DNA from 3 places in the Escherichia sp. B1147 genome. Region 3 is predicted to be linked to each of the others. Evidence: predicted binding sites of a transcription regulator. Region 3 holds the regulator's gene; each other region holds the start of a gene.
What was found. Region 3 encodes PhoB, which activates phosphate uptake and scavenging genes when phosphate is short. Its sites were predicted from a motif close to CTGTCATAAAACTGNCNNAT; they were not measured.
Positions count from the first base shown of each region.

Region 1: the regulator PhoB is predicted to act here: its motif matches at 1,421-1,440, upstream of pstS (phosphate ABC transporter substrate-binding protein PstS).
Region 2: the regulator PhoB is predicted to act here: its motif matches at 1,483-1,502, upstream of ugpB (sn-glycerol-3-phosphate ABC transporter substrate-binding protein UgpB).

Region 1 is NZ_LFHY01000004.1:33,885-37,166, forward strand. It holds gene lpfC-O113 (long polar fimbrial usher protein LpfC-O113) at 1-201, shown strand, start outside; gene A9180_RS02610 (fimbrial protein) at 212-1,279, shown strand; gene pstS (phosphate ABC transporter substrate-binding protein PstS) at 1,527-2,567, shown strand; gene pstC (phosphate ABC transporter permease PstC) at 2,653-3,282, shown strand, end outside.
Region 2 is NZ_LFHY01000008.1:117,428-120,709, reverse strand. It holds gene livF (high-affinity branched-chain amino acid ABC transporter ATP-binding protein LivF) at 1-114, shown strand, start outside; gene A9180_RS07880 (tetratricopeptide repeat protein) at 640-1,386, shown strand; gene ugpB (sn-glycerol-3-phosphate ABC transporter substrate-binding protein UgpB) at 1,619-2,935, shown strand; gene ugpA (sn-glycerol-3-phosphate ABC transporter permease UgpA) at 3,033-3,282, shown strand, end outside.
Region 3 is NZ_LFHY01000006.1:68,547-71,828, reverse strand. It holds gene phoR (phosphate regulon sensor histidine kinase PhoR) at 1-811, opposite strand, end outside; gene phoB (phosphate response regulator transcription factor PhoB) at 869-1,558, opposite strand; gene sbcD (exonuclease subunit SbcD) at 1,748-2,950, shown strand; gene sbcC (exonuclease subunit SbcC) at 2,947-3,282, shown strand, end outside.

The sequences.
Region 1 (3,282 bases), on a different contig from region 3:
GCATCAGTACAAAATGCGTCCTCTGCAGATTCAGGGATTGTGGGAGAACATGGCGAGCTTTATCTCTCCGGTCTTCCTGAAAAGGGACTGGTGACATTATCCTGGGGCGAAAACGCGACCACAAAATGTACCTTCGATTACACCCTCTCATCACCTGCAAGTGAAAGTGGATTAATTGAGCAAGGTGTGACATGTCATTAAAAGGATTTTTATGAACAAGAATATTATACGATGGTGGCTGGCGGTTCTTATTATCTCTTTTAGTAGCACAATACTAGCTGCGCCTAAAGGTATTTGTACTTCAGATAATGGGGTTTTCCATAGTACGCTTAATTTTTCAGGCTATCTTATTACAGCGAACCAGAATAAGGTTGGATCGATATTTAATACCAGAGTGACCAATGGTGCCTCTTATCCTGGTCACTGCCATTGTGATACAGGGAACATAGGTCGATATCCCTATATTTACTATACGGCCAGAATAAATGATGCCTTAAGCTACGCTGGTGTTCATTCAAGTTTGAATTATTATAATCTTAATCCTAATCTCGATGTGGGCATTGCAATAGATATTCTCGGAGTTGGAATGGTTAATGCGCCTTTTGAATATCAGGCTAATCGGCCTTCTACCAGCTATGATTGCAGTCGTACTTCCCCTTTAAATGTTTCCAGTGGTGCTACAGCACAAATATATTTTTATATCAAAAAAACATTTGCAGGAAAAATAGTTATACCTGAAACACGAATTGTGTCCTTGTATGGTACTATAAGTCGTGATACACCTGTTGACTATTCTCAACCGATGGCCGATGTTTACATTCGTGGTGATATCACGGCGCCGCAAAGCTGTGAGATTAATAGTTTGCAGCCGATTTATTTTGATTTTGAAGACATACCAGCCGCAGATTTTTCATCTGTTGCCGGGAGTGCGGTAACAACGCATAAAATCACTAAAACCGTCACTATTGAGTGTGAAAACTTAGGATTACTGAATACAGACGATATCACCACATCATTTTATGCTACAGAATCCAGTACCGATAACTCAATGGTTGTAACGTCAAACCCCAACGTGGGGGTAAAAATCTACGATAAAAATAATAAGGAAATCAAAGTAAACGGAGGCGAATTGTCGACAGATATGGGCAAAACAACCGTCTATGGCGAGAAAGCTGGCAACGTCACTTTTTCTGCCGCACCTGCAAGCCTCACTGGAGCTCGCCCTGCGCCAGGAACATTTACCGCGACTGCAACCATAACAATTGAGATTGTTCGCTAACCGAACTGACAGCGGTGCTCCTCACACCGTTGTCATTTTACGCATTTTTGCTTGCATATTTTCATTCGACATGACAAAACGATGACATCGCTTTTCTTTTTCTTCTTCAAATAAATCAAATAGTTAAATAATAACTCTGATTTGTCATAAAACTGTCATATTCCTTACATATAACTGTCACCTGTTTGTCCTATTTTGCTTCTCGTAGCCAACAAACAATGCTTTATGAATCCTCCCAGGAGACATTATGAAAGTTATGCGTACCACCGTCGCAACTGTTGTCGCCGCGACCTTATCGATGAGCGCTTTCTCTGTATTTGCAGAAGCAAGCCTGACAGGCGCAGGTGCAACCTTCCCTGCGCCGGTGTATGCCAAATGGGCTGACACTTACCAGAAAGAAACCGGTAATAAAGTTAACTACCAGGGTATCGGTTCTTCCGGTGGCGTAAAACAGATCATCGCCAATACCGTTGATTTCGGTGCTTCTGACGCGCCGCTGTCTGACGAAAAACTGGCTCAGGAAGGTCTGTTCCAGTTCCCGACCGTAATTGGCGGCGTGGTGCTGGCGGTTAACATTCCAGGGCTGAAGTCTGGCGAACTGGTGCTGGATGGTAAAACCCTCGGCGACATCTACCTGGGCAAAATTAAAAAGTGGGATGATGAAGCCATCACCAAACTGAACCCGGGTCTGAAACTGCCTTCACAGAACATCGCCGTAGTGCGCCGCGCAGATGGCTCCGGGACTTCCTTCGTCTTCACCAGCTACCTGGCGAAAGTGAACGAAGAGTGGAAAAACAACGTTGGTACTGGCTCTACCGTAAAATGGCCGATCGGTCTGGGCGGTAAAGGTAACGACGGTATCGCCGCGTTCGTTCAGCGTCTACCGGGTGCAATTGGTTACGTTGAATATGCTTACGCGAAGCAGAACAACCTGGCGTACACCAAACTGATCTCCGCTGATGGCAAACCGGTTAGTCCGACCGAAGAAAACTTCGCCAATGCGGCAAAAGGCGCAGACTGGAGCAAAACATTCGCTCAGGATCTGACTAACCAAAAAGGCGAAGATGCGTGGCCTATCACCTCTACCACGTTCATTCTGGTCCACAAAGAACAGAAGAAGCCAGAGCAGGGCGCAGAAGTGCTGAAGTTCTTCGACTGGGCGTACAAAACCGGGGCTAAACAGGCGAATGACCTGGATTATGCCAGCCTGCCGGATAGCGTAGTTGAACAAGTTCGCGCTGCGTGGAAGACCAATATTAAAGACAGTAGCGGTAAGCCGCTGTACTAATAAAACTCCAGGCCGGATAAGGCGTTAACCCCTTATCCGGCATTACAAAATGACTTTGTAAACGCGTTTAACTGAAGAGTAACTTATGGCTGCAACCAAGCCTGCTTTTAACCCACCGGGTAAAAAGGGCGACATAATTTTCAGCGTGCTGGTAAAACTGGCGGCGCTGATTGTGCTATTGATGTTGGGTGGCATTATTGTCTCTCTGATCATCTCCTCCTGGCCGAGCATTCAGAAATTTGGTCTGGCATTCCTGTGGACCAAAGAGTGGGATGCGCCGAACGATATCTACGGGGCACTGGTGCCAATCTACGGTACGCTGGTGACCTCGTTTATCGCGCTGCTGATTGCCGTTCCGGTGAGTTTCGGTATCGCCCTGTTCCTGACCGAGCTTGCTCCTGGTTGGCTGAAACGCCCGCTGGGTATCGCTATTGAGCTGCTGGCGGCTATTCCAAGTATCGTTTACGGCATGTGGGGCTTGTTTATCTTCGCACCGCTGTTTGCCGTCTATTTCCAGGAACCGGTCGGCAATATCATGTCGAATATCCCTATTGTTGGCGCGCTGTTCTCCGGCCCGGCATTTGGTATCGGTATCCTCGCGGCAGGCGTGATCCTCGCCATCATGATTATTCCGTACATTGCGGCGGTAATGCGCGATGTATTCGAACAAACTCCGGTGATGATGAAAGAGTCGGCCTACGGTATCGGCTGCACC
Region 2 (3,282 bases), on a different contig from region 3:
CTGAAGCTGGCAGATCGCGGTTACGTGCTGGAAAACGGCCATGTAGTGCTCTCTGATACCGGCGATGCACTACTGGCGAACGAAGCGGTGAGAAGTGCGTATTTAGGCGGGTAAATTGTCATCAGCCCGGTGGCATAAAGATCACCGGGCCAATGAAAAAACGGCGCTTGAGTTGGATTCAGTGACGGCCAGGAGTATGGTTTAATCCCGATAATGGAATATTAGCTGGCTCATAATGGATTTCTTAACGGTCGTTTTAAAGCTATTTTGCTGTGCGGTTGTTTTGCGATGGAGTTCTTCAGACGAAAACGATAAATCGTGTAGCACGCTGATCGTCTATTTTAGTGCCTGGATGTATGCTGGCTGGGTTGGTATATCATTCGAGCCTTTGCGAGGGTTTGGGTTGTTTATTTTCCCTTTTGTTGCCTTATGGTTAGCCGACAAAAAAATAAACTTACTCATTGGTGCAAGCGTACTGGTGGTGGGATATGCCATCGTTTTTATTCGCTCTTACTCCGGGGGATAGCCGTTAAATCCGGTAGCGGGCAATCAATGTACTTCGTCCGTATACAGACTTGTTTCAACTGACCAGGAGGATTAAAACCAGACCACTTATTTGCCACGGAAAGGTTTTCTCACATGCATTATGCCGTTGTCGTCATGCTTGAACTGCTTTGCTGTATTCACGCTTATCGCTCCGGACAAGAGCGATACTGGATTTTTATCATCTTCTGTTTTCCGGTGATTGGCTGCGTGGCGTATTTCGTCATGGTGATGCTGCCTGAAACGGGCGCTGACCGTCATGGGCGTACTTTGCTGATGCGCCTGCAGGACAAAATCAACCCGGAACGCCACCTGCACAAATTAACCGAAGAGCTGGCGATTGCCGAGACTAATCAAAATCACTACCAGCTTGCCAACGAACTGGCGCGCCTCGGGCGTTACCATGAAGCCGTTCCCCATTATCAGCAGGCGTTAAGCGGGATATTCGTCCATGAAGCGGCAATGATGTTAAGCCTGGCGCAGGCGCAGTTTGCCATTCAGGAGTTCGCCGCCTGCCAGCAGACGCTGGAAGATGTGATGCGTTATAACCCCGATTTTCAGTCGGCTGATGGGCATTTGTTATTTGCCAGAACCTTAGCCGCCCAGGAAAAATATGCGGATGCACAAAGCGAGTTTGAAGTGTTGGTTTCTTATTACCCCGGCCCGCAGGCGCGTATTTACTATGCGGAAATGCTGGCAAAAATTAATCGGCTGCGTGAAGCCAATGAGCAGTATGTTGCCGTGGTTGATACGGCTAAACGCTCAAGACCGCATTATCGTAAGCACCACCGGGAATGGATTAAGACCGCCAATGAACGGCTGAAGCAGAGTGTTGTTCAGTAAGTGCTGCGCCAGATAACTTCTGGCGCATTAATTTTTCCCAACGTAGCATTATCCGTGTCCCATCTCCCATTTTCCCTCACCCGCACCGTCACTGCCTTGTCATCTTTCTGACACCTTACTATCTTACAAATGTAACAAAAAAGTTATTTTTCTGTAATTCGAGCATGTCATGTTACCCCGCGAGCATAAAACGCGTGAATTCGCGCATTCGGTACAACAAGAGAGATAAACGATGAAACCGTTACATTATACAGCTTCAGCACTGGCGCTCGGACTGGCGTTAATGGGGAATGCACAGGCAGTGACGACCATTCCGTTCTGGCATTCTATGGAAGGGGAACTGGGTAAAGAGGTTGATTCTCTGGCTCAACGTTTTAACGCCGAAAACCCGGATTACAAAATCGTACCGACCTATAAAGGCAACTACGAACAGAATTTAAGTGCGGGGATCGCCGCATTTCGTACCGGTAACGCTCCGGCTATTTTGCAGGTTTATGAAGTTGGCACCGCCACCATGATGGCGTCGAAAGCCATTAAACCGGTATATGACGTGTTTAAAGAGGCGGGGATTAACTTCGACGAATCGCAGTTTGTGCCGACGGTTTCAGGTTACTACTCCGACAGCAAAACCGGACACTTACTCTCCCAGCCGTTCAACAGCTCGACTCCCGTTCTCTATTACAACAAAGACGCCTTCAAGAAAGCGGGGTTAGACCCGGAACAGCCGCCGAAAACCTGGCAGGATCTGGCTGACTATGCCGCAAAACTGAAAGCCTCCGGCATGAAGTGCGGCTACGCCAGCGGCTGGCAGGGCTGGATCCAACTGGAAAACTTTAGCGCCTGGAACGGTCTGCCGTTTGCCAGCAAAAACAACGGTTTTGACGGCACAGACGCAGTGCTTGAGTTCAACAAGCCGGAGCAGGTGAAACACATCGCTATGCTCGAAGAGATGAACAAGAAGGGCGATTTCAGCTACGTCGGGCGTAAGGATGAATCCACCGAGAAGTTCTATAACGGTGATTGCGCGATGACGACCGCCTCTTCCGGTTCTCTTGCCAATATTCGCGAATACGCCAAATTTAACTACGGTGTTGGCATGATGCCTTACGACGCGGACGCGAAAGATGCGCCGCAAAACGCCATTATCGGCGGGGCCAGCCTGTGGGTGATGCAAGGCAAAGATAAAGAAACTTACACCGGCGTGGCGAAGTTTCTCGACTTCCTCGCGAAGCCAGAAAACGCTGCCGAGTGGCATCAGAAAACCGGTTATCTGCCAATCACCAAAGCGGCTTATGACCTGACCCGTGAGCAGGGCTTTTATGAGAAAAACCCAGGGGCGGATACCGCGACGCGTCAGATGCTGAACAAGCCGCCGTTGCCGTTCACCAAGGGGCTGCGTCTGGGCAACATGCCGCAGATCCGCGTGATTGTGGATGAAGAGCTGGAGAGCGTGTGGACCGGTAAGAAGACACCGCAGCAGGCGCTGGATACCGCCGTTGAGCGTGGGAATCAGTTACTGCGCCGCTTTGAGAAATCGACGAAGTCTTAACCAGTGAAATGTCGGATGCGCTTCGCTTATCCAACCTGGCATCGCGTGTAGGCCGGATAAGCGAAGCGCATCCGGCACAGTTCAGGAATTAACCGTAATGTCATCATCCCGTCCGGTGTTCCGCTCGCGCTGGCTGCCTTATTTGCTGGTCGCGCCGCAGCTCATCATCACCGTTATCTTTTTTATCTGGCCTGCGGGCGAAGCGTTGTGGTACTCGCTACAAAGCGTCGATCCGTTTGGTTTCTCCAGCCAGTTCGTCGGTCTGGATAACTTTGTCACGTTGTTTCATGACAGCTACTATCTCGACTCCTTCTGGACGACGATAAAATTCAGCACCTTTGTCACCG
Region 3 (3,282 bases):
TCGGTGCGGCTTCGATTTTCGACAGTGTCAGCAATTGCTTCACCAGCCCTTCCATCCGCTGGGTCTGCTCACGCATGGTGTGCAACGCTTTTTCGCGTACCGCGCCTTCCAGCGGCTGCTCATGCATCATCTCCAGGTAACCCTGTAACACCGTCAATGGCGTGCGTAACTCATGGCTTACGTTGGCAAAAAAGTTGCGCCGCGCCCCTTCCAGTTGATGCATTTGCGTGACGTCACGCGCCACCATCAACAGCTGTTTATGGGTATAAGGCATGACGCGAATTTCCAGATGCCGCCCGGTGTTGAGCACCAGATTGAGCGGGCGAGAAAAATCACGCGTTTTCAGATATTGCGTAAACTCCGGGTAACGCAGCAGGTTAAGGATGTTCTGCCCGTTATCTTCTGGCCAGCGCAGACCAAGAACTTGTTGCGCCAGACCATTACACCAGAAAATACCCCCCTCTTCCGTGGTCAGTACCACTGCATCGGGCAGTGACTCCGCCCCGCTACGAAAGCGTTTAATCAGATTGCCCAGTTCGCGGCGGCGTTTTTTATTACGCAGCTGCATCTGGTGTAAGCCATACAGCAGCGGTTCCCAGCTACCACGCCCCGGTGGCGGGGTCATACTGCGATCCACCCATAGCCACCATGAAAGGCGCAATAAATTCCAGAAATGCCAGATAAGCAGTCCTGTTACCGATGCCAGCAAAAACCAGGGCAGGTAACCAAAAAAAGCACCCAGGATGAAAGCCGGGATGCAGCAAAGTAGCAGCTCCAGCACCAGCCTTTTCCACGACAGCCGTTCCAGCACGTAAGATACTCCAGTTATGAAATTATAAGCCCTGCTCTGCGTCCGAAGAGCAAGGCGTTAAAAGCGGGTTGAAAAACGATATCCTGTACCGCGCACCGTCTGCACCATGCGGTCATGCCCGCCGGGTTCCAGTGCTTTACGCAAGCGGCGAATGTGAACATCGACCGTGCGGTCCTCCACATACACATTGGTTCCCCAGACGTGATTTAACAGCTGCTCGCGGCTGTACACGCGCTCGGGATGCGTCATAAAAAAGTGCAGCAGTTTAAATTCAGTCGGCCCCATCTCCAGTGGTTCTTCGCCCGCCATCACCCGGTGAGATGTCGGGTCCAGACTTAGCCCCTGCATCTCAATCACCTCTTCCACCGCCATAGGCGATATACGGCGCATCACCGCTTTAATCCGCGCCACCAGTTCCTTCGGGGAAAACGGCTTGGTGATATAGTCATCGGCGCCGGTTTCAAGGCCGCGCACGCGATCTTCTTCTTCCCCTCTGGCGGTCAACATCACTACCGGAATATCCCGGGTCATCGACTCACGCTTGAGATGTTTGATGAACTGGATACCGGAGCCTCCGGGTAACATCCAGTCGAGGAGAATTAAATCCGGCCAGGGTTCATTAAGTTGATTCACAGCACTGTCATAATCTTCCGCTTCGACCGGCTGAAAGCCATTTTGCTCGAGCACGAAGCAGACCATTTCGCGAATTGGAGCTTCATCTTCTACGACCAGAATACGTCTCGCCATGATTTGCCCTGTTGTAATAAATAGATTGCGATCGTTAATGCGACGTCATTATGCGTCAGATTTATGACAGATTTATGAAAAGCACGTCGCACATCCCTTCAGGTTATTGATTTCCGTGGCGCAGAAAAAAGCAAATAACATATCTGTTTGGGTATAATCGCGCCCATGCTTTTTCGCCAGGGAATCGTTATGCGCATCCTTCACACCTCAGACTGGCATCTCGGCCAGAACTTCTACAGTAAAAGCCGCGAAGCCGAACATCAGGCTTTTCTTGACTGGCTGCTGGAGACAGCACAAACCCATCAGGTGGATGCGATTATTGTTGCCGGTGATGTTTTCGATACCGGCTCGCCGCCCAGTTACGCCCGTACTTTATATAACCGTTTTGTTGTCAATTTACAGCAAACTGGCTGTCATCTGGTGGTACTGGCGGGAAACCATGACTCGGTAGCCACGCTAAATGAATCGCGCGATATCATGGCGTTCCTCAATACTACCGTGGTCGCCAGCGCCGGACATGCCCCACAAATTTTGCCTCGTCGCGACGGGACGCCGGGCGCGGTGCTATGCCCCGTTCCTTTTTTACGCCCGCGTGACATTATTACCAGCCAGGCGGGGCTTAACGGCATTGAAAAACAACAGCATTTGCTGACAGCGATCACCGACTATTACCAACAAAACTATGCAGATGCCTGCAAACTGCGCGGCGATCAGCCTCTGCCCATCATCGCCACGGGGCATTTAACGACCGTTGGCGCCAGTAAAAGTGACGCTGTGCGTGACATTTATATTGGCACGCTGGACGCTTTCCCGGCACAAAACTTTCCGCCAGCCGACTACATCGCGCTCGGACATATTCACCGCGCACAGATTATTGGCGGCATGGAACATGTACGCTATTGCGGCTCTCCTATCCCACTGAGTTTTGATGAATGTGGCAAAAGTAAATATGTCCATCTGGTGACATTTTCAAACGGCAAATTAGAGAGAGTGGAAAACCTGAACGTACCGGTAACGCAACCGATGGCGGTACTGAAAGGCGATCTGGCGTCAATTACCGAACAGCTTGAACAATGGCGCGATGTGCCACAGGAGCCACCTGTCTGGCTGGATATTGAAATCACTACTGATGAGTATCTGCATGATATTCAGCGCAAAATCCAGGCATTAACCGAATCACTGCCAGTCGAAGTATTGCTGGTACGCCGGAGTCGTGAACAGCGCGAGCGTGTGTTAGCCAACCAACAGCGTGAAACCCTCAGCGAACTTAGCGTCGAAGAAGTTTTCAATCGCCGTCTGGCACTGGAAGAACTGGATGAATCGCAGCATCAACGTCTGCAACATCTTTTCGCCACGACGTTGCAGACCCTCGCCGGAGAACACGAAGCATGAAAATTCTCAGCCTGCGCCTGAAAAACCTGAACTCATTAAAAGGCGAATGGAAGATTGATTTCACCCGCGAGCCGTTCGCCAGCAACGGGCTGTTTGCGATTACCGGCCCGACCGGCGCAGGAAAAACCACGCTGCTGGACGCCATTTGTCTGGCGCTGTATCACGAAACCCCGCGCCTCTCTAACGTTTCGCAATCACAAAATGATCTAATGACCCGCGATACCGCCGAATGTCTGGCGGAAGTGGAATTTGAAGTGAAAGGTGAAGCGTATCGCGCGTTCTGGAGCCAGAATCGGGCGCGTAACCAGCCGGACGGTAATTTGCAGGTGCCG